2 regions of the Oceanobacillus sp. FSL W7-1309 genome follow, and region 2 is predicted to be linked to the other one. Evidence: predicted binding sites of a transcription regulator. Region 2 holds the regulator's gene; the other holds the start of a gene.
What was found. Region 2 encodes Rex, which represses fermentation and respiration genes when NADH is low (regulators of the CRP and FNR family bind a similar motif). Its sites were predicted from a motif close to TTGTGAAATATTTCACAA; they were not measured.
Positions count from the first base shown of each region.

Region 1: the regulator Rex is predicted to act here: its motif matches at 9,759-9,776, upstream of cydD (thiol reductant ABC exporter subunit CydD).

Region 1 covers NZ_JBBOBX010000002.1:1,740,758-1,751,756, forward strand. Annotated here, with positions in the region: gene NST46_RS21185 (glutamate-5-semialdehyde dehydrogenase) at 14-1,261, opposite strand; gene proB (glutamate 5-kinase) at 1,258-2,373, opposite strand; gene NST46_RS21195 (YfiT family bacillithiol transferase) at 2,880-3,389, opposite strand; gene NST46_RS21200 (cytochrome ubiquinol oxidase subunit I) at 3,766-5,106, shown strand; gene NST46_RS21205 (cytochrome d ubiquinol oxidase subunit II) at 5,103-6,128, shown strand; gene cydS (cytochrome bd oxidase small subunit CydS) at 6,134-6,253, shown strand; gene cydC (thiol reductant ABC exporter subunit CydC) at 6,280-8,001, opposite strand; gene cydD (thiol reductant ABC exporter subunit CydD) at 7,998-9,731, opposite strand; gene NST46_RS21220 (hypothetical protein) at 9,974-10,360, opposite strand; gene NST46_RS21225 (YdbC family protein) at 10,446-10,676, opposite strand; gene NST46_RS21230 (universal stress protein) at 10,701-10,999, opposite strand, start outside.
Region 2 covers NZ_JBBOBX010000001.1:2,248,662-2,259,660, forward strand. Annotated here, with positions in the region: gene NST46_RS10790 (ABC-F family ATP-binding cassette domain-containing protein) at 1-581, opposite strand, end outside; gene NST46_RS10795 (redox-sensing transcriptional repressor Rex) at 733-1,371, shown strand; gene NST46_RS10800 (hypothetical protein) at 1,669-2,685, shown strand; gene NST46_RS10805 (YdiK family protein) at 2,762-2,959, opposite strand; gene NST46_RS10810 (CPBP family intramembrane glutamic endopeptidase) at 2,963-3,682, opposite strand; gene groES (co-chaperone GroES) at 3,958-4,242, shown strand; gene groL (chaperonin GroEL) at 4,321-5,952, shown strand; gene NST46_RS10825 (CsbD family protein) at 6,365-6,565, opposite strand; gene NST46_RS10830 (BCCT family transporter) at 6,639-8,216, opposite strand; gene NST46_RS10835 (Na-translocating system protein MpsC family protein) at 8,696-9,388, shown strand; gene NST46_RS10840 (hypothetical protein) at 9,680-9,898, shown strand; gene NST46_RS10845 (hypothetical protein) at 9,929-10,390, shown strand; gene NST46_RS10850 (hypothetical protein) at 10,615-10,791, shown strand.

The sequences.
Region 1 (10,999 bases), on a different contig from region 2:
TACATAGACAGTGTTAATTTCTAATTTGACCACTACCTTTAATTTGAAACTTACTTGATGTTAATGCCGCAAGTCCCATCGGACCCCTAGCATGTAACTTTTGTGTACTGATTCCAATTTCGGCTCCATATCCAAATTCAAATCCATCGGTAAATCGGGTTGAGGCATTATGGTAAACGGCCGCTGCATCGACATGCTGCAGGAACATTTCGGCATGTGCAGTGTTCTCCGTAATGATCGACTCTGAATGTCTCGTTCCATATTGATTAATATGTCCGATTGCTTCCTCAACCGAATCCACTACCTTAATACTAATGGAAAGCCCAAGGTATTCGCTCGACCAATCTTCCTCTGTTGCTTCGATAGCAGTTGGAATAACTTTTCGAACAAGCTCGTCAGCATAAATTTGTACACCGTTATCCCCTAGTTTTTTCATTAGGTCACTACCATGTTGATTGAACCAATTAGCATCGATTAATAGAGACTCGATCGCATTACACACTGATGGCCGCTGCAGCTTTGCATTCAGTACAATTTGCTCTGCCATTTCTTTCTCAGCTGTCCTATCAATAAAGATATGACAATTTCCAGCGCCTGTTTCAATTACTGGAACTGTAGCTTCGCGCACAACCGTATCGATCAGGTTTTTTCCGCCTCTAGGAATTAATACATCCAGGTAATCATTCAAACGAAACAACTCTCCTGCTGTTTTTCTGCTTGTGTCCTCGATTAATTGTACGGCATTCTTTGGAAGAGCACTATTCTCCAACGCACGGTGAATCGATCTGACTAATGCAATATTCGAATGTTTAGCCGATGAGCTCCCTCGCAAAATAACTGCATTACCAGTTTTTAACGTAAGTGTTGCGGCATCTACTGTCACATTCGGTCTAGCTTCATAAATGATACCTATGACTCCAATAGGTACTCGCTTTTTCTCTATGTTGAGTCCGTTTTCCTTGTTGATCGTTTCTAAGATTTCACCGATCGGATCATGGAGGTCAATTACTTGATGGATTGCAGCAGCAATTCCTTCAATACGCTCTTGATTCAGCATAATCCGGTCTAATACAGATTCCGACAGACCCTTTTCTTTTCCTGTTGCTAAATCTTTTTCATTCTCAATAAGAATCATTTCCTGATCCATTATTAATTGCTCTGCTATCAAAGCTAATGCTTCGTTTTTCTCTTTTGTTGTAACTCCAGTCATCAAATAACTTGTTTTCTTAGCAACCTTCCCTTTTTGAATAACTTCACTCATGACAGTTCCTCCCCAATTTTTTGTACACTCACCCAGCCATCACGGTGGATGGCTTCTATAGATGGCGTGATGCGTTCATTTTCCATATGATCTTCAATTGCCTTTTGTAATTCAACGGACGAACAGCATATTTCTCCCTTGCCAAGTAATTCATGTATTCCATAAACCTGGACGACATCACCCTTTTCAAATGTCCCGCTTATTCTTAGTACTCCAGCTGAAAGCAGACTACTACCGTGATGGGATATTGCTTCTTCTGCCCCTTTATCAACATAAAGCTTACCCATTGATTCGGAGTGAATTGCTATCCATTGTTTCCGTGTATTTATGTGCTCCTTAGCATGACCGGCAATATACGTACCATCTCCGCTTCCTTGCAACACTTGAAGGAGTTTATCATGGCCATTTCCATGACCGATAAAGACAGGAACACCTATCATTGTTGCCGTTTTAGCGGCCATTAGCTTTGATTTCATGCCACCTGTTCCAACTTTTGAACCGCTCGTTCCTGCAGCTTCGATCATTTCATTTGGAATCTCATCCAGGAAATCATATTTTACCGCCGAAGAATTCGTTCTTGGATTCCCACTATAGATTCCATTAATATCTGTTAAAATAATGAGCTGATCCGCATGGATAAACCCACTAACTAAAGCTGATAACATATCATTATCACCGAATGTCAATTCTTCAATTGACACAGTATCATTTTCATTTATGATTGGAAGAATACCTCTTTCCAGCAGCTCTGTCATGGTTGCATAAGCATTCCGGTAACGTTCTCGATTTGAAAAATCATCCCGCGTTAATAGTAGCTGTGCCGCCGTTATTCCAAAGACACTGAATTTTTCCATATAAGTTTGAATCAATAAGCTTTGCCCAACAGCAGCAGCAGCCTGCTTTCCTTTTAAGGTGACGGGTCTTGATGAATAACCAAGCCTTCTAAAGCCAGCTGCAACAGCACCTGAAGATACAAGAATAACTTCATGGTTTGCTTCTCGAAGCGCAGCCAGCGCGTGAATATGATCATTTAGTTTTTGCTGATCGATTTCACCCTTATCATTTGTTAGGGAGCTACTGCCAATTTTGACTACGATTCGTTGCTTACGCATTTCGATTACCTCCATTAAACGTATTTCCTTATGTACACAAAAAAGCCCAATCGCCCTATATTATAAGGACGAAAGAGCTCTCTTCCGCGGTACCACCATTACTTGAATGTATGCACATTCCACTTCATCCATAACGCTGGAAATGCGCCCATGTATTGGCATGGGACTCTAAAGGTAGGTTCTGCAGGTTGTCTATGACGGAATCTTTCAGCTTCTAAATTCCGCTCTCTTTCATAGCAAGTACCGCATACTAGTCCTTTATTAACGTTCAATATATTGATTTCTATTATGGCGAGAAAAAATCCCGTTGTCAATAGGTAAAATATTCAGTTCTTTTTATTGGTAATTTTTAATTTGATGAAGGTTATTATGAAAGTAAAGGACGTGTTGCTCGATAATACTAAAAAAAGACAGCTAGAAGATTCTACTGGATGAATAAAAAATTAAGCCCACTTTTAAAGAATTGGCTTATCGTAGCTCGATAAGCCAATTCCATATATAATGTATTATTCTGCTAAAGCGATTTTTATATGGGCTAAGTGGTGCTCTTCGTGCCAAGCTAATTTTGCAACTTTTGTTGCAACCGTGATTTTACCGTTTTTTTGGTGAGTAAACGCCAGATTTAATTGCTCTTCAGTTAAATTATTCCCTAAAGATACGATGCGTTCATTTATGCCTTCTAGCATTTTAATGGAACTTTCTATAGGAAGTTTTGTATCCGGTTGAATAGCCCACTTGTCTTGATCAAAATTTGGTACTGTGGGATTTTCATCTGTTAAAGCAAGCTTCAAACGTTGATACATATTCAACTGGGAATCTGCAATATGATGAACAAGCTGACGAACTGTCCAGCTGCCATCACGATATTGTCTGCTGAGTTCCTCATTACTTAATGAGTCAACAGCTTTCCTTAAACGGATCGTGTAAGTTTCAATTTCTTTTAGGCATTCATGTGTATTTTCTAATGTTACTTTTTCAGGAACCTGTAATTTCCCTATTGGATATTTGACATCCATTTTTAATCCCCTTTCCTTTATTCGTTATTTTTAATTTGATTAGATCATCCTCTTTTTATTTTAACATATCTATCTAATCCCTCTAGTAAACGCTTTCCATAGAAATGGTCCTCTTTTTCAAGAAATACCTTTCCAATTAAATATAGATTAACAACGATTTTTTTGGGGAAAATACATATTGGTTGTCATTTTCTCGATTTATTATAAGATTGTTAAAGAGTTCACAATTAATTCATTTCCCGTTTGAAATATTGTCATATCTAATATCCAATTAGGTACGTCAACACGTTAGAATGAACTTAGATGTGCCTTTACATATCTAAGTAGAGCCTAATCTTAGGTGGTTTATTTGTGAAATTAAGGAGGAGGATCTGCGTTGTTATTTGATGATCCGGTATTTGCCAGTAGATTATTAACCCTTTTAACCCTTTCGTTTCACATTATCTATGCAACCATCGGTGTAGGGGTGCCCCTCATGATCATGATTGCACAATGGGTTGGAATCAAGAAGAACGATATGCACTATATGCTGATGGCTAGACGATGGGCAAAAGGGTTTGTCGTGACGGTTGCCGTAGGTGTCGTGACAGGAACTGCAATTGGTTTACAATTATCACTATTGTGGCCTAACTTTATGGAGCTTGCTGGTAATATCATCGCATTGCCATTATTTATGGAAGTTTTTGCTTTCTTCTTTGAAGCAATATTCTTAGGGATTTATTTGTATACATGGGATCGTTTTGATAACCCTCGTAAACACTTACTATTATTGATCCCGGTTGCACTTGGAGGTGGTATGTCTGCTGTCTTCATTACGATTGTCAACGCCTTTATGAATGCCCCAGCAGGTTTTGACATTATGAATGGACAACTTGTAAATGCAAATCCGATTGCAGCAATGTTTACTGCAGCAATGCCGACGAAAGTGTCCCACGTACTTGCTACTGCTTATATGACCGTTGCATTTATGCTGGCAGCCATTGCTGCATTCAGATTGCTTAAAGGTTCGAAACATGAATACCACAAAAAAGCTTTGTTTATGACGATGAAAATCGGACTTATCTTTTCCATTGCAACTGTGTTAATTGGAGACCTGTCTGGAAAGTACTTGGCAGAATATCAGCCTGAGAAACTAGCTGCAGCTGAATGGCATTTTGAAACTGAGGAAGCTGCACCACTCATTCTTTATGGAATGCTTGATGAAAATCAGGAAGTGAATTACGCGCTGCAAATTCCATTTGGATTAAGTATTCTTGCGCATGGTTATCCAAATGCAGAAGTAATTGGATTAGATCAATTTCCAGCAGAAGAACAGCCACCGTTAATTATCCATTATTATTTTGATTTAATGGTTACAATCGGTATGTTCATGCTGGCTCTCTCATTCGTCTATTGGGTTGGAGCAAAACGAGGCTGGTCTTTCGTTAAGACAGCATGGTACCGATCACTTATTGTCCTTGGTGGGCCATTGTCATTCTTAGGAATTGAAGCTGGCTGGTGGATGGCGGAAGTTGGTCGTCAACCTTGGATACTCAGAGGAATCATGACGGTTGATCAAGCAGCAACATCAAGTGATTATGTTGGCCATATGTTTATCCTTTTCGTAGGATTATATTTCGTTTTAGGTGTTGGTACGGTTGTCGTGCTAAGACGAATGTTTAAAAACGATCCGATTGAAAAGGCGATCGCCAAACAGCAAGGTGGTGATTCTGAATGAGTTTAGAAGTTCTAGGAATTTCCGTACTCTGGTTATTTTTATTTGGATATGTCATTGTCGGCTCGATCGACTATGGTGCAGGGTTTTTTAACGCCCAAAGCATTATAACTGGTAAGCAACATATTTTATCTAAAATTATTCAGCGTTATCTATCTCCTGTCTGGGAAGTAACGAATGTATTTTTTGTTTTCTTTTTCGTTGGGATTGTTGGGTTCTTTCCACAATCGGCATATTACTTCGGAACAATTTTACTGATTCCAGGAAGTATTGCGCTAGTATTGCTGGCAATCCGAGGCTCTTATTATGCGTTTGAATCGTATGGAGCACGAGGTCATAAAGGATATGCCTTTATGTATGGAGCTTCCGGACTGTTAATTCCAGCTTCATTGTCGATTGTCTTAACCATCTCTGAGGGTGGGTTCGTATCCATCGTGAACGATAACCCAGTGCTTGATTACGCAGCTCTATTTACTAGCCCATTAACCTGGTCTATTGTGGCATTAAGCATTGTTGCTGTTTTATATATATCCGCTGTCTTCCTTACGTGGTACGCATATAAAACTGGTGATACAAAAGCAACTGATTTGATGCGGAAATACGCACTTGGGTGGGCTTTACCATTGATTATTACTGCTAGTGGCATTGTTTATGAATTAAGCTCTCACAATGAAGCCCACTTTGAACGGATTATGGATTTGTGGTGGATGTTTGCACTTTCCTTTATATTATGGTTTGCAACAGTATGGCTCATCTGGAAAAGAAGAAACTACGGTATGGCATTCTGGCTGCTTGTCGGTCAATTTGCAATGGCATTTTTCGCGTATGGAGTTTCCCATTATCCGTACTTGCTTTACCCGCATCTTACCATTTATGAAGGGTTCACTAATACGGCGATGGCAATTTCATTAGTATTCGTGTTTATTCTTGGCCTAGCCTTATTGCTTCCCTCCTTGTATTTGTTATTACGGCTATTTCTGTTCGATAAAAATTATGTACAAGGAATCAAGAATAAGAAGGAGTGAGCTAAATGTTTCATGATTTTCTAATCTTTGTCGCTCCCATTCTCATTATTCTAATTGCGATTGCGGTTGCATTTTGGGGAGCCGGTAAGGATAAACCTGTAACAAAAGAAGCTGACGAGGACTAATCTTCTCCGTCAGCTTCTTTTTCTTTTTACAGATCTGCCAAAAAAACACTTTGTTCGATTTTCTTCATTTGATAAAAATAACCTTTACTTTTCATCAATTCTTCAAAGGTGCCAGCTTCTGCAATTTCCCCTTGATCCATGACAATAATTTGATCCATTTTCTCAAGCCCTGTTAAACGGTGACTAATTAAAACGACTGTATCATTTTCAGCTACTTCAAATAGCCGTTTATATAGCTGTTCCTCTGTTAATGCATCGATGGACGAGGTTGGTTCATCCAGCAGCCATAATGGTGCTTGTTTTAGCAGTATTCGCGCCAGTGCTAATCGCTGCTTTTCGCCGCCTGAAAGATTCTCTCCCTTTTCTAAAACTTGATCATCCAATCCAAAATGATTTAACTGTACGTGAAACAGAATGTCTTCCATCTCTCTGTCAGCTAATCCATCCTGAGAAATCGCTAAGTTATCTCGAATTGTTCCATAGAAAAAATGGTTCGACTGAAGCATAACATTCGCATGCTCCCAAATGCTCTCAGCTTTTAGATCGGCTACCGATTGATCATTAAGTGAAATAGCACCATCTCGTACCTGGTACAATTTCAGTAAAAGCTGCATAATGGTAGACTTCCCGGACCCACTTGGACCGACAATTGCCGTTTTTGAACCAGCAGGTAAATGAAACGTTAGATCTTTTAATGTATCACGTGATTCTGTCGGAAAAGCAAAGGACACATCATGAAAAGTAATGGAAGGAGCCCGTTTAATTTGCAGCGTTTCGAACGAATCATCCTCATTTCCTTTCCTCTCCATTACCTCATCTAGCCTTGTTACTGCCTGACGACTTTCTTGAAGATAGCTTGGAAAAGCCGCCATCGGAGAAGTATTTTCAAACAGTGTTAAGGATATCATCACAAGCATGGCAAGAAACAAACCATCTAGCTGCTGTACGGATACGAAATATGCACTTACCGTTAGCACGGATACGGAAACAAGTAGGGATAGAAACGTATTTGCCGATTCACTAAATAAACGATGCACATTTTCCCGCTCCTGCTCCAACAAATACGTATCAGCTGATTTTAATAATGCTTCCTCTTTGTCATCTACTTGCTGATATATTTTTAAATCACGAAACCCGTACAGGAATTCTGTTACTTCCGTTGATAAATTGCCTCGCTCACTCCTAACACGATAATCGATTTTCCGTTGCTTCATGCCGATGACTAACGGAACAACCAAAGTGGTTAATAATAATCCAAGTAGCAGAAGCAAGGCTGCTTCAATGGAGAAATAAGCCGTGAAAAGAATGGTAACAAGAAATACAAGAACAAGCACTATCGGTGGGTAAAAAACACGTAAAAAGTAATTTTGCAGCGATTCTACATCGCCAACGATTCTTGCTAGTAAGTCTCCACTGCGATGACTTTGAAAAATAGTTGGTGCGAGTGGCTCCATTTTTTTATAAAACGAAACACGCAAATTACTTAGCATTGTAAAAGTCGCTCGATGTGAAAAATATCTTTCACCATATCGACTTAATGCCGATATTATTCCGAGTAGCTTAACGATCGCAACAAGTACCATCAAGGAATAGATCGGTGGCACTAAGGCTGCCTTGGAAATTAAATAACCACTCGATGAGAATAGCCCGACGGCAGTTACTCCAGCTAGAAATCCACAAGCAATTGAAAAAATGACATCTTTTTTTTCCTGCAACACGATCTTGATGACAGAACGTAATCCCTTCATTTAGTCATCCCTCCCTGCTGTACAGTCACCATATTCCGATAGGCTTCTACCGTTGTTAGTAACTCATCATGTGTTCCTGCTGCCTTAATTTCACCGTTATCTAAAAGGACGATTTTATCAGCCTTTTGAATCGTATGAAGGCGGTGAGCAACCGTAATAACTGTCGAATGTTTTCCTAGTTCCTCCATTGATTTCTGAAGAATTTGTTCCGTTTGCAAATCCAGCCCTGTCGTCGGCTCATCAAAAAGAATGACAGATGGGCGTTTGAGAAATGCTCTGGCTAGCGCTATTCGCTGTTTCTCCCCACCAGAAAGGCCTCTTCCTCCTTCACCGATTAACGTGTCATATCCATGTTCAAGCGAATCCACTAAATCATTAATCCCTGCCTTTTCAGCTGCTTTGATAATTTCTTCTTGATATGCGCTTTTTGTAGAACCAATTGCAATATTCTCTGCAATCGTACCTGAGAATATATACGGATTCTGTGAAATATAACTTAATTGGTCAAACCAATCCTTCTCTCTGTATTGCTTTAAGGAAGTTTCATTTACTTGAATCATTCCCTCCGTTAGCGGGACTAGTCCTGCTAGCATATGCAATAATGTCGTTTTTCCTGATCCCGTTTTTCCGATAATCGCAATCTGCTCAAAAGCTTCGAGTTCTAAATTAATATGCTTTAATGCAAAACCGCCTTCCTTGTAAGAAAATCCTGCTTCATTCACTTTAATATGGACTGGCTTATTTTTCGCCAAGGGTAGTTCTCCCCATCGTGTCTCATCATCTTCCAGTGCAGAAAGCTCTATATCTAATTTATTCGCTGCCGCCATGCTCGTCCGTCCCGTATGAAATGAATTTCCTAGCTCCTTTAATTTCGTGTAAAACTCTGGAGCAAGAATAAGCATTAAAAAGCCAGTAAAAAACGTGATATCTTGAAAAATAATCATTCGAACAGCAACTTCTAACGCGATAAGCCCAATGCTTAGCATAGAAATAAACTCTAAAGCCAGAGAATTCGTAAATGCAATTTTAAGCACTTCCATCGTTGCATCACGGAAATCTAAGCTGCTTTTTTGAATGGTTTTCTCCTGCTCTTTAGACCGTCCAAATAATTTCAATGTTGTTAACCCTTGCAGCGTATCAAGAAACGTACCGGAGAACGCATTCATCTTATCTAGCTGCTGTTCGGATTTGTCTTTCGTATTAAAGCCAATAATTATCATAAATATAGGAATAAATGGTGCGGTAACTAGGATAATAATTCCTGTTGCCATATGTTCCATTAAAATAACAACAAGGATGAAAAGCGGTACAATCGTTGATTGAATAATTTGTGGAATATAGCTGCTAAAATAAGAATCTATTTCATCAACCGTATCCAATAGGAGCCCAACCTTTTGACCAGACTGTCCTTCCAATGAAGCTTGCATTGAATTTCTTGAAAATGTATGTACAAACAGCCTGCGCAGCTCTCTTTTAGCAAGAGTAGCCATTCTTGCTCCTGCTCTTCCATTCAAATAATTTAGTCCTGTCCGTAAAAAAAGCGCTACGATTAAGCCTATAATTAACGGGCTAATTTCTGAAAATGAATAGCCTTTTAGGAAAATACGATCAATGATTATCACAAATAAATAACCTTGACCGATAATAGCAAACGCAGAAAGAATCGCAAGCACAATAAAAAGTATGAGCTTTCCTTTCTGTTCTGCTGCTATATTCTTCAATCTATTCATTGATTCTCCCCCTAACGAAAGCTATTTTAGTGAACATCTTCACATAAGTATACATGATTTAAAATACCGAAGTAAACGGATAGCTAGGGTGTTAACATAGTTGTCGATTTTAAGGGTGATAAAATTAACCTTGCTCCTTACGTTAGAGAATTTTCACCGTCTCCAAAAGAGGAAGTAGAATTCACGTAAAAACTGCCCAACAAAACGAGCGATCGCATAGTCTCACTTTGTTGGGCAGTCAGCTACTTCTTAATAAATTTTATAGCAAAGTAAATAACGCATGCAATTACAGCATAAATGAAAAACATGACAAAAAAGCCCCATAGTCCCATTACTGCATCTGCAAACTCCATGTTTCCCCGATTCGTAATTGCTTGCTGCAATTCAATTGCAAAAACGATAACAACCATAATGGTGAACGTATAGATAAAGGAAAATATCGTCGTACTCCATTTAAGCTTTTCCAATAGCTTGAAAAAGATATAGACAAAGAAGAAAATCGTCATTCCCATAAAGCCCATAATCCAAAAATGGAGTTCTTTATCTGTCATATGTAGACCGAACATGTCTGTAAGGATGTCATGAATATTATTTACAATTTCCGCAAGAGTAATAACGATTTCTCTCATTTTATCTCCCACTTTTCATTTGTCTTTATTACAATTTATCCAAATCATCAGCCATCTCCCAAAGTCAGTGATTTAGATAATCGTTCTATTCCGAAAGCGCGTTTAAATTTGCCAATGCTTTCTTCAATTGGACAATCTCTTCTTCTGTTAAAGTAACACCTTTACCCATCTTTTCCTTACCAGGTGCCCAGTCTCGTAAATCATATTTTGGTGGGCGACCATTCCAGCTGATCACATTCAATTCCTTTGTCCATCCTTTTGGCGACTCCGAAATAACAGCAATTGTTTCTACAATTTTATAATTTAATTCAGCCATATTCATACTCCTTTATGCTTCATTCTATTTAACAATCAAAACAGGGCACTTGGCGTTCTGTACAATCGTATTGCTCACACTACCTAACAGAAGACTTTTTATATTACTAAGCCCCCGATTGCCTACAATGATCAAATCTATTTCGTTAGCTAAAGCATATTCACAAATCGCTCTCCCCGGGTTGCGCTGTGAAAAGTCCGTCCGAATTTCCGTTATCGTAACAATTCCTAATGCTTCCATTTCCTTCTTGATTTGATGTAGTTCCGGTAAAAGAAATTCTGCATCTGCCATGGATATGTTGCCTGCAATAGCTGTCTCGTTAC
Region 2 (10,999 bases):
TTGGTCGGTTCATCAAGAATAAGCAACTGTGGTTTTTGAAGCAGCAATTTACCCAGGGCAAGTCGTGTTTTTTGTCCACCACTAAGTTCTGCGATTGGAGTATCATAATCAAAGGACTCAAAATTTAACCCACTAAGTACAGCTCTAATATCAGATTCATACGTATAGCCCCCATCAGTCTGATATGCTAGTTGAAGTTTGTCATATTCTTTAAGGACTTTGTCATATTCTTCTCCAGATAATTCGCTGGCTTTCTCCATCTCTTTCTCTAATGCTCGAAGTTGCTTTTCCAATGATTTTAAATGGGAAAATACCTCTAGCATTTCATCCCAAATGGTTTTCCCTGATTCTAACGTCATATGCTGGGATAAATAACCGAATGTAAGATCCTTCGGTTGAAAAAATTCCCCTTCATCATACGATAATTCTTGTGCCATAATTTTAAGTAATGTTGACTTACCTGCACCGTTTCTGCCGACAATAGCTATACGGTCTTTATCTTTAATTTCAATTTTAATATTTGATAAAATCTCTTCAGCACCGAAGGATTTGGAAATTCCGTTTAGTTGCATTAATATCATCTTTTTCACCCCATCATGTACAGTGTATCTTATAGTTATTTAACGAGGCAACTGAATTGTGAAAAATATCACGACTTATTTGACGTTTTCTGTTAAAATAGAAGGAAAGAACTTATCATATACAACTATTGGATTGAAAAGAGGAAGATTGATGGAACAGAATAAAATTCCACAAGCTACTGCCAAGCGGCTGCCTTTATATTATCGTTTTCTTAACAATTTAAATCAGCAAGGGAAGAAGCGAGTTTCCTCAAAGGAGCTGAGTGATGCAGTAAAAGTGGATTCTGCAACAATTCGAAGAGACTTTTCTTATTTTGGCGCATTGGGAAAAAAGGGATACGGCTATAATGTAGAGTATTTATTAGGATTTTTCCGAAGTACGTTGGATCAGCATGAGGTTACAGAGGTTGCATTAATCGGAGTTGGGAACTTAGGTACAGCCTTCCTTCATTATAACTTTATGAAGAACAATAATATCCGGATTACTACGGCATTTGATGCAGATACAGAAAAGGTTGGCACGGATATTGGCGGGGTACCCGTTTATGATATTCGTGATTTAGAGGAAAAGTTAGAAGACATTAAAGTCGCTATCCTAACTGTTCCAGCTGTTGAAGCACAAGTGATCGCCGATAAGCTTGTAGAAAAAGGGATTTCAGGGATTCTTAACTTTACTCCTGCAAGGATTAGTGTACCGAAGCATATTCGGGTCCACCATATTGATCTTGCTGTTGAATTGCAGGCCCTTGTCTATTTCCTAAAGCATTATTCGTTAGATAATCCAGAGTAGATATTACTCATTGTAAATTTTTGTTTATTTACAAGGCTATTGATATTAGGTCAAAAGCCTTGTTTTTTTATGGTTGGATTTGGATGTCCTTATATTGGTAAATACCATAATTTATTTGCATCAATTCCATAAAATCTCCGTTTTAAACAACCACTGGAAACAAGCTGATAAATATTAACTAGATAAATGGAACTAATATTTTTCTGAAAATTATTGGTTCTTAAGACATCTATCCATTTACTGATTATTACGTTAATCTGTATTGGGAATATATTGAGAAAGAGGAGGAATTTATTCGTGAACGTGAAAAAGGTTTTAGGTATTATGTTTGTTTTATTTATTAGTTTGTTCATTGTTGCATGTTCAAATGAAAGTGACAATGAGAGTGAAGGGACTAACGATGCTGAAGCAACTGAAGAAACAAATGATGCGGAAGCAAACGAGAAAAACGGGTCTGAAGAAGCAGAAGAAAATGTAGTTCCAGAAGATGAGGCATTATTTGCAGTACTTGAAGCAAACTTAGAAGCATTAACAGAAAATGACTTGGATGCTTACATGGAAACCATACATAGTGAATCTCCTTTATATGACTCAACACGTACGACAATCGATCAATTATCTGTGTATACATTAGATATGGAATTATTTGATTTAGTTGTAGAAGAAAAATCAGAAGAAGAAGCAACAATCTCTTATAAACAGACGACAATGAAAGTCGATGGTCCTGATTTTATGAATAATGAAACACACGGGGTTCATGTCTTGCGACCAGATGATGGTGCATGGAAAATTTATAGTTCCGAAGAACCAAGCGAAATAATTCCTCTTGATGAGAATGGGGAAGTTATCGAAGAGACTGCTGCTGATGCAGCGGCAGAAGGTGTTTACATTGACACAATTACGAGCTTAGAAATTCCGTTTGATGAAGGAAAGTGGGAGCTTGAGAACTATGAGGAAGGAGACGGTGAAGCAACCGCTGAATTTCTTTTAGTTGATGAGGATCAAACGAATTTCACAGAGCTGTTTACGATTCATTATTATCCAGATGGTGATGAATTGTTAGGTGCTGAAGGCTTTATCGAAATGATGGAAATGAATTTAACAGAAATGACTACAGGTGAGCTTGAATTTAATTCTGCGGAAGAAGGATTTTTTGATTTTTCATTAACAGAAGATGATATTCAGCTCGATCAGGAAGAAGTAGCAAGGGTATTTGCGAAAGACAATGATTTGTATGTTGTTCGCTACACAACGTTTGAAAAATCAATCGAAGATAAAGATGAATGGATAGATAAGTTGAAGTCTATCCAATAAAAATAAAAGAAGGCTGTTTCAGTATTAATCTAGAAACAGCCTTCTTTTTTATTAAGAAGATCTATATAGTATCTATTTAATGCTTCTTCTTTTTCAATCGAAAATACTTATTAAGCAATCGAACTGCAACTCCAAAGGCAAGCGTTGCTACAGCAGCAAAAATGAGCGTGGTGGGATTCCAGATTGTTTGCCCTTTGCTTTGGACGGCAACGTAAATAAAAATCATTGCCATTATGAAGTAAATGAACGCTTTAACTAACAAAGAATGAATCATTCATTAACCTCCAATAAGGATCATTTGCAATTGCTCAACCTGACGTTGCATTTGCTCAAGTTGTCGCTGCATTTCTTCTGGATCCATCGATAATTGCCCGACAACAACTAATGTGTTCATTGCTGCATGAACGATAATCGGAACGAGAATTCGTTTTGTCTTTACATAAAGAAACGCAAATACAAACCCCATCGAAGCATAAATTAGGATATGTTCCATCCCTTCATGAATAAAACCGAAGATAAGGGCGGAGACCAAACCTGCGAAGAAGAAATTCATGCGCTTATAGAGACTGCCGAAGATAATTTTTCGGAAAATGATTTCTTCCAATATTGGGGCAATCACTGCAGGAATAATAATAAATAATGGGGCTGCACGAGCTATATCCATGATACCTTGAGTGTTTTCTGATCCAGGTGAAATCCCTAGTATATTCATTTCAATTGCTACTGCAATTCCTTGTGCAAAGAAAGCCATGAATACACCGAGGATTGACCAGAGTATCATTGAGCTCATCGGTGCTGCATTGCGTGTATCTCTCATCTGCATATCGGGCTTCATAATCCACAAAATAATAAGAAGTCCGAGAATAAAGCTAAAAATGGACCAGTAAATCACACCTTGTACTGGGATATAATGATGCTTTGCAAGCAGAGCAACGGGAAATGCAGAAAGCTGCATCAGTATATAAGTTAAAATGACATACCAATATCTACGTGCCAAATAAAACGACTCCTTTTGCTTTGTATAGTTTAGTATATGTATTACATATTCCATCTATTGATCATCAATCATCATAAAAGATATTTTATCATATTATACAGGCTGTTAATATTATGAGCCCCTTTACATAAAATTTTACTAGAAATTAAATAAAATTATAGACACATTACTTGCATTTTTTTATGGGATTAATTATTATGAATATAGAAATTAGCACTCAATCATTGAGAGTGCTAATAAATCTAATACGTTAAAGAATTGAGGAGGCATTCTACATGATTAAACCACTAGGAGATCGTGTTGTTATCGAACTTGTTGAGCAAGAAGAAACAACTGCAAGCGGTATCGTACTACCAGACTCTGCAAAGGAAAAACCACAGGAAGGTCGCGTAGTAGCAGTAGGATCTGGCCGTGTAACTGAAAATGGGGAAAAAGTGGCACTTGAAGTTGCAGAAGGGGACCGCATTATATTCTCTAAATTTGCTGGTACTGAAGTGAAATATGAAGGTACAGAATACTTAATTCTTCGTGAAAATGACATTTTAGCTGTAGTAAGCTAATCGTAACACAAAACCAACACATACATGAACGACGACAAATAAATTTTTCGAATGATTATTTTAAAGGAGGAATTTTAAGTGGCTAAAGATATTAAGTTCAATGAAGAAGCACGTGGAGCAATGCTGCGCGGTGTAGATGTATTAGCAAACGCTGTAAAAGTAACGTTGGGACCAAAAGGACGTAACGTTGTTTTAGATAAAAAATTCGGCTCACCTCTAATTACAAATGATGGGGTAACCATTGCGAAAGAAATCGAATTGGAAGATGCTTTTGAAAACATGGGAGCACAGCTTGTATCTGAAGTTGCATCGAAAACAAATGATGTAGCTGGTGACGGTACAACTACTGCAACAGTTCTTGCACAAGCAATGATTCACGAAGGTTTGAAAAACGTTACAGCTGGTGCAAACCCTGTAGGTATCCGCCGCGGTATTGAGAAAGCTGTAGCAACTGCTGTTGAAGAATTAAAAGCAATTTCTCAACCGGTTGAAAGCAAAGACTCTATCGCACAAATCGCAGCTATCTCAGCATCTGATGATGAAGTTGGTAACTTAATTGCTGAAGCGATGGAACGCGTTGGCAATGATGGCGTTATTACAATTGAAGAATCAAAAGGCTTCAACACAGAATTAGAGGTTGTTGAAGGGATGCAATTTGATCGTGGATATTCTTCACCATACATGGTTACTGACCAAGATAAAATGGAAGCAGTATTAGAAGATCCATACATTCTTATTACAGATAAGAAAATTGGTAATATCCAAGAAGTATTACCAGTATTAGAGCAAGTTGTTCAACAAGGAAAGCCATTATTATTAATCGCTGAAGATGTTGAAGGGGAAGCTCTTGCAACATTAGTTGTAAACAAACTTCGCGGAACGTTCAACGCTGTAGCTGTTAAAGCTCCAGGATTCGGTGACCGTCGTAAAGCAATGCTAGAAGATATCGCTATCCTAACTGGTGGAGAAGTGATTACTGAAGATCTTGGATTGGATCTTAAGTCTGCTACTATCGAACAATTAGGACGTGCTTCGAAAGTTGTTGTAACAAAAGAAAACACTACAGTTGTTGAGGGTGCTGGCAACCCAGAAGCAATCTCTGGCCGTGTTGCACAAATCCGTGCACAAGCAGAAGAAACAACTTCTGAATTTGATAAAGAAAAATTACAAGAGCGTCTTGCTAAATTATCTGGTGGTGTGGCAGTAGTTAAAGTTGGTGCTGCAACAGAAACAGAATTAAAAGAGCGCAAACTGCGTATCGAGGATGCATTGAACTCTACACGTGCTGCAGTTGAAGAAGGCTTCGTATCCGGTGGTGGTACTGCCCTAATCAACGTTTACAACAAAGTAAGTGAACTAAACCTAGAAGGCGATGAAGCAACTGGTGTGAAAATCGTACTTCGCGCAATCGAAGAGCCAGTTCGTCAAATTGCACAAAACGCTGGTTTAGAAGGTTCTATCATCGTAGAACGCTTGAAAAACGAAAAAGTTGGCGTAGGATATAACGCAGCAACAAACGAATGGGTAAACATGGTTGAAGCTGGAATCGTTGACCCAACAAAAGTAACACGTTCTGCACTGCAAAACGCAGCATCTGTAGCAGCAATGCTATTAACTACAGAAGCTGTTGTAGCTGATAAGCCTGAAGAAGGCGGTGCACCTGCAATGCCTGATATGGCCGGCATGGGTGGAATGGGCGGTATGATGTAACAAACCACCCTTAAATGTTGATTTATAAACGTTTGGGATGCTGTTGCGAACCCCGTCAAACTAAAAAGTAACATAAAGGTAACATTTATTATAAATTTAAGTTTAAAAGGGCGTTTTCGTATAAAGTTCTCACTTATGCGGAAGCGTCCTTTTTCATTTTTTCCATTTTTATGTGAAGATCGTTCTTCTTTTTAATCCATTCAATATTGATGTTTCGCTACCCATATTATATTTTTGGTCAATGATTTATATCCTAGGTTGCCTTATAAATACTCTGTAACAAGCTTTATCTTAAATTCCTCACCATATTTAGCCAAAAAAATCCCCCCGAAAATTAGAGGTGAAAATCTAATTTTCGGGGGGAGGCACCATTTCTTACTGCACCGTTTTATATTACACGCTCTTAGTCTTCTCATTTTTTCTGATCGGTCTTTGTTTCATTTGCTTCATTCTTTGCATCACCAAAGGTGTCCTGAACCTCACCTTTCACTTTATCCTTTTTGCCGCTTGCCTGGACTTTCTTATTATCTGTTAGGTTACCAACTTGATCTTTCATTTCACCTTTAGCTTTATTTGCTTTACCTTTTATTTTGTCAGCATTTCCGTTACTCATTTTGTTTTCACCTCTCTTTTATCATTTATTTCCTGTTATAAACCCACATTAAACATTCTTGTTCTGTTTAGTACTATTTTTTCTGTTTCCGTGGCTTGTTTTTCCTTACATTATTGACCCATGCTCGATCCTCATCCATCATTTTCTTAGCGGCATATATGGTCAGAAACTGGACGAAAATAATCGGTATCCCCATTATTCCTGAAACTACCTCCAGCGGAGCAAGACCGCCTATGCGCATTAATAATAAGGAGAATACGGTAATGATTGCCGCGACAATCAGACGCAAATTCTTAGAAGGTTCTGATTTACTCATGTTCCTTGTTCCTGCATAGGAAGCAATCGTATATGTTGTTGAATCCAGTGTCGTAATCATAAAAAGCATGGCGATGACGACAAAGGCTGCAATTGCAAAGATAGCGAAAGGCAATGAACTTATAATTGCTGGTATGGCAGCCATCGCGTCTTCCTGGATAATATCTAATACAGGTAATTCTCCACTTAGATACCTTTCGACACCAAGACCTCCAAGGACGGCTGTTGCACCCCAGGATATGAGCATTGGAGCCAATAGATAAGTCAAAATCATTTCCCTGATCGTTCTGCCTTTTGATATTGTTGCAGCGAAAACACTATGCAGCATGGCCCATGTTGCATTATAGGCAAACCAGAACACAGTATTGCTTTGTATATGTGTACTTTCTCCCGGGTATACGGCGTTTGTATTTAAAGACATATCAATATAATGTGTAAATAGAAACCCGATGGAGTCCGTAAAATAATTAAGAATGAATACACCAGGTCCAGCTACCATGATAAACACAGCAAATATTCCAGCAAGATACATATTAAGGGTGCTTAATTTCTTAATACCCCTTTCGATCCCTAAATAGGCACTAATGGAGAAAAACAATACCCACACGATGGTCACGATCAATGTTAAACCAAATGTGATTTCGATATTAAATATTTCTGCTAAACTATAGGTAACAATCGGTGTACCCAGTCCTAAAGTAACAGCAGCACCTGAAAGGATACTAACTAGAAAAATAACATCCAATATTTTTCCACCAATCCCATCTGTAAACGTATCGCCAAAAATACTGCGGCATGCTTCGGAAATCCGCATATGGGGTTTCTTGCGGACATGCACAAGATATCCCAGGGCAGGTGCAGCCATAACAAAAATAGCAAAGGTTTGGAAACTCCACAGGAACATACTATAGGCGTTACCCCACATCAACGCTTCCGCTGATTGTGCTTCCACACCAAAAGGGGGATCAACTGCGACATTTCCCCATTCAGTCATACCGGTTCGCATAATAGTGGACCCAAGCCCCATGGCAATTAGAATGGAGGAATATTCAAACAGATTGAATCTCGGCTTTTCCATCGGATCTCCTAACACGACATTCCCGTATTTGGAAAATGAAAAATAAAGACCTGCGGCAACCATTAAAATGGCATACCATAAATAGCCCCAATTTAAAATATCGACAATCTGATTAAATATGCTATTTAATAGTTTCAATGATTCATTTTCATATAACGCAAATGGAACACAAATTGCAATCATAATTAATATGGATGGTGCAAAAATGCGATGATCAATTAATCTTCTCTTCTCTTTGGATCTGTTTTCTTTATCCATGAAGTTACCTCCTATACTTCTACAAACGATTCAACTATTAAATTTTGTTTTTCTAGGTACGCTCTCCACTTCAATTTTACTGAATGGGAGCCTGTTTAAAAGTCTATTCAAGCTTTAATTTCTGCTCCATAATCCGAGGTGAAATGAACTTAATTTCAGAATGCGCTGAATAATGTCTACCACACCTACTACTATTAACAATGTGACCAACGAGTGAATAATCCAGGCTAAGAGCAGATAGGCAATATAAACGAGGACATCAAAAATTAACCATGAAAGCAACGAAAGATATGTTCCCCACTTCTGGAAAACTTAAACGATTGATGGATAGTTTTTTTATTAATTCTATAGTGAATATAGGAACCGCCTGTTATCAAACGTAGAAAATGGTTAACCTTGTATTTAAGGAAACACATTGCTATACTATTTCTCAGGGTGGGAAAAATAATGTTTCTGCCTATAAAAAGGAATGACTATTAATGGAAAAAAACTCTGTACAAGCTGAAATAGCAAGTTATATAGGGAAGCTTTTAAGGGATAACTTTGGGAAAGGACCATCTTCCGTTTATGTTTCCTTAAAAAAACCATTTATCACCATACACCTGAGAGATTTTCTAGCTCCGATGGAACGGGTGTTATTGTCTCAGGGAGAAAAAATGAAAGTGGAAGAAACAAGAGATCTCCTCATGCAGGAGCTTATCCCTGGGATCAAGGTTACCTTAAAGGTTATTGCAAGTTTAGAAGTAAAGGAATTGTACTATGATTGGTCTCTTCATAATCGTTCGGGCATTTTAGTCGGGGTTTTGGAGAATGAAGAGGATGAAGACAATGCGTTAGAGAATTACACTGAAAAAGAAGCAGTCCATAAAGATATAATGCGTATAAGTAGACAGGCAGAGAAATTACCGGAATTCGTAGATTCTTGTTTTCTTAATGAAAGAACGCTTTTAGTGATAAGAACAGGTATCTTGGTCAGAATTGAAAAAGAATTAATTAAAACCGGGTTTGAAGAACATCTTAAGCTTACGAAAAGGCAATTAGAAAAAGGACTATTACACGCCGGCGATTTTGAAAATATTCTTCAAAAAAGCGTGGTTGATATCTTTGTTGATTGGGATTTCAAGCTGGATAAAAGCTATATTATATTTATTTTACAGCCAAATAACAATTAAGGTAGAAGTGAGCCGGACAATAGAGCTGGACATAAGCCGAAAGGGATCGTTATAAGATCCTTTTCGGCTTTTTTATATTAATAAGAAGCTTTTTCTATGAAGCAGATTTCTTAAATTGCAGCAAAAAATACAATCTTGGAGTTATGCATTGTTTATTATCATGCAACTTATATCGCCTTTTCTATTGTCGGGAAACCGTAATTTTCACAAGAACCACCGACAAACAGAACGGGTAACTATTTCCGCAATAAAAAGGATGTAAGTTAATTAGTTAAGGAGAAGAGGTTTGTCATGTTTGGTTTATTTGATTTATTACGATTGTTAATGTCGGTACTAATTATCCTGCCACTCTCGTCCGTGCTTCGTGAATCAGGGTATTATTTGGCAGCCACTATTTTAGGTGCGAAGGAAAAAAAGCTTATTATTGGGAGTGGGCCAGTTCTCTTTCGACTGCCCACAATCGAGGTTCGAAAATATTTCTTTATGTACAGCTGGATGGAGTATGAATAATTAAATCCCAGTAATCGTTTCTGGCATGGGGTGATTTATGCGGCCCCTATTATTAACCCTTTAATTGCTGGTTTGCTTATTAATTCACTCTTAGCGGAGGGTGTACTCTCGAGCGGAGTGTTTTGGGATACGTTTTTATTTTACATCTTTTATTATATCCTCTTTGATCTTCTTCCGGTCTATTTACCTGATGGACAGCCTACAAATGGCCGAGCAATTTTTGATTTGATTTGGCATGGTGAACGGTCTGACTACATGAAAAAAGCAGAAGAAAACACAGATATAGAGGAAAAGACTCATGAAAATCATGAGGAGGGCCAAGGTTACACGCAGGCCCAAGAAGAGACGATGGAAAACCGGGACAGAGACCAACGTGAGCGTGGCGACCATACAAATCCGGATGATTCGGACGAGACTGAAGGAAATCGGAACAGCGAACAAGGTAGGACGAAGCCGCAAGAAAAGACGGCAGAAAATCAAAAAAGAGATTAACAAAATCGTGGTGATCTCAGTGAACCTGCTAAGTTATGAAAGGAGATAGTAAATGGAAATCTACAATCAAGGGTGTAAAAAATATACAAGCTCAAACATGATGAAGTCGAATGACTCTAATATGTGGAAAAAAGTGCAGGGTTCCAATCAAATCATATACCCATATAGAGTTCACAATAAACTGAAAGTACAATCCTATATGGAAAAGGAGGTGAATTTATCCCATGCAGTATAAGCTAATATCAGAAGGGACAAAGCCTCCCAAAGTACTTTGTCATTCCGGCACAAATACCGTGAAACTATTTGATACGCTTGAAGATGCTAATAAGATGAAAAATAAGTTAAATGACATTAGTTTCGATGAGGTATATTGGGAGGTTATTCCTGCCTCTCATGAATAAAAGCTAGAAAGGATACGCTAGCTTTTATATCCATAAGCACATTACTTACTATTGCAATATTTGGTACAACCATATTTTTTTCGCTTGTTACATGTAAATATGCTTGCCTCAACTTACGAAAAACAGCTACCTAAAGGTTTTAACAGTTATTTTTACACATCATATACACAATTCATGTCAAACATCATATTCTACGAAAAAGGATGTT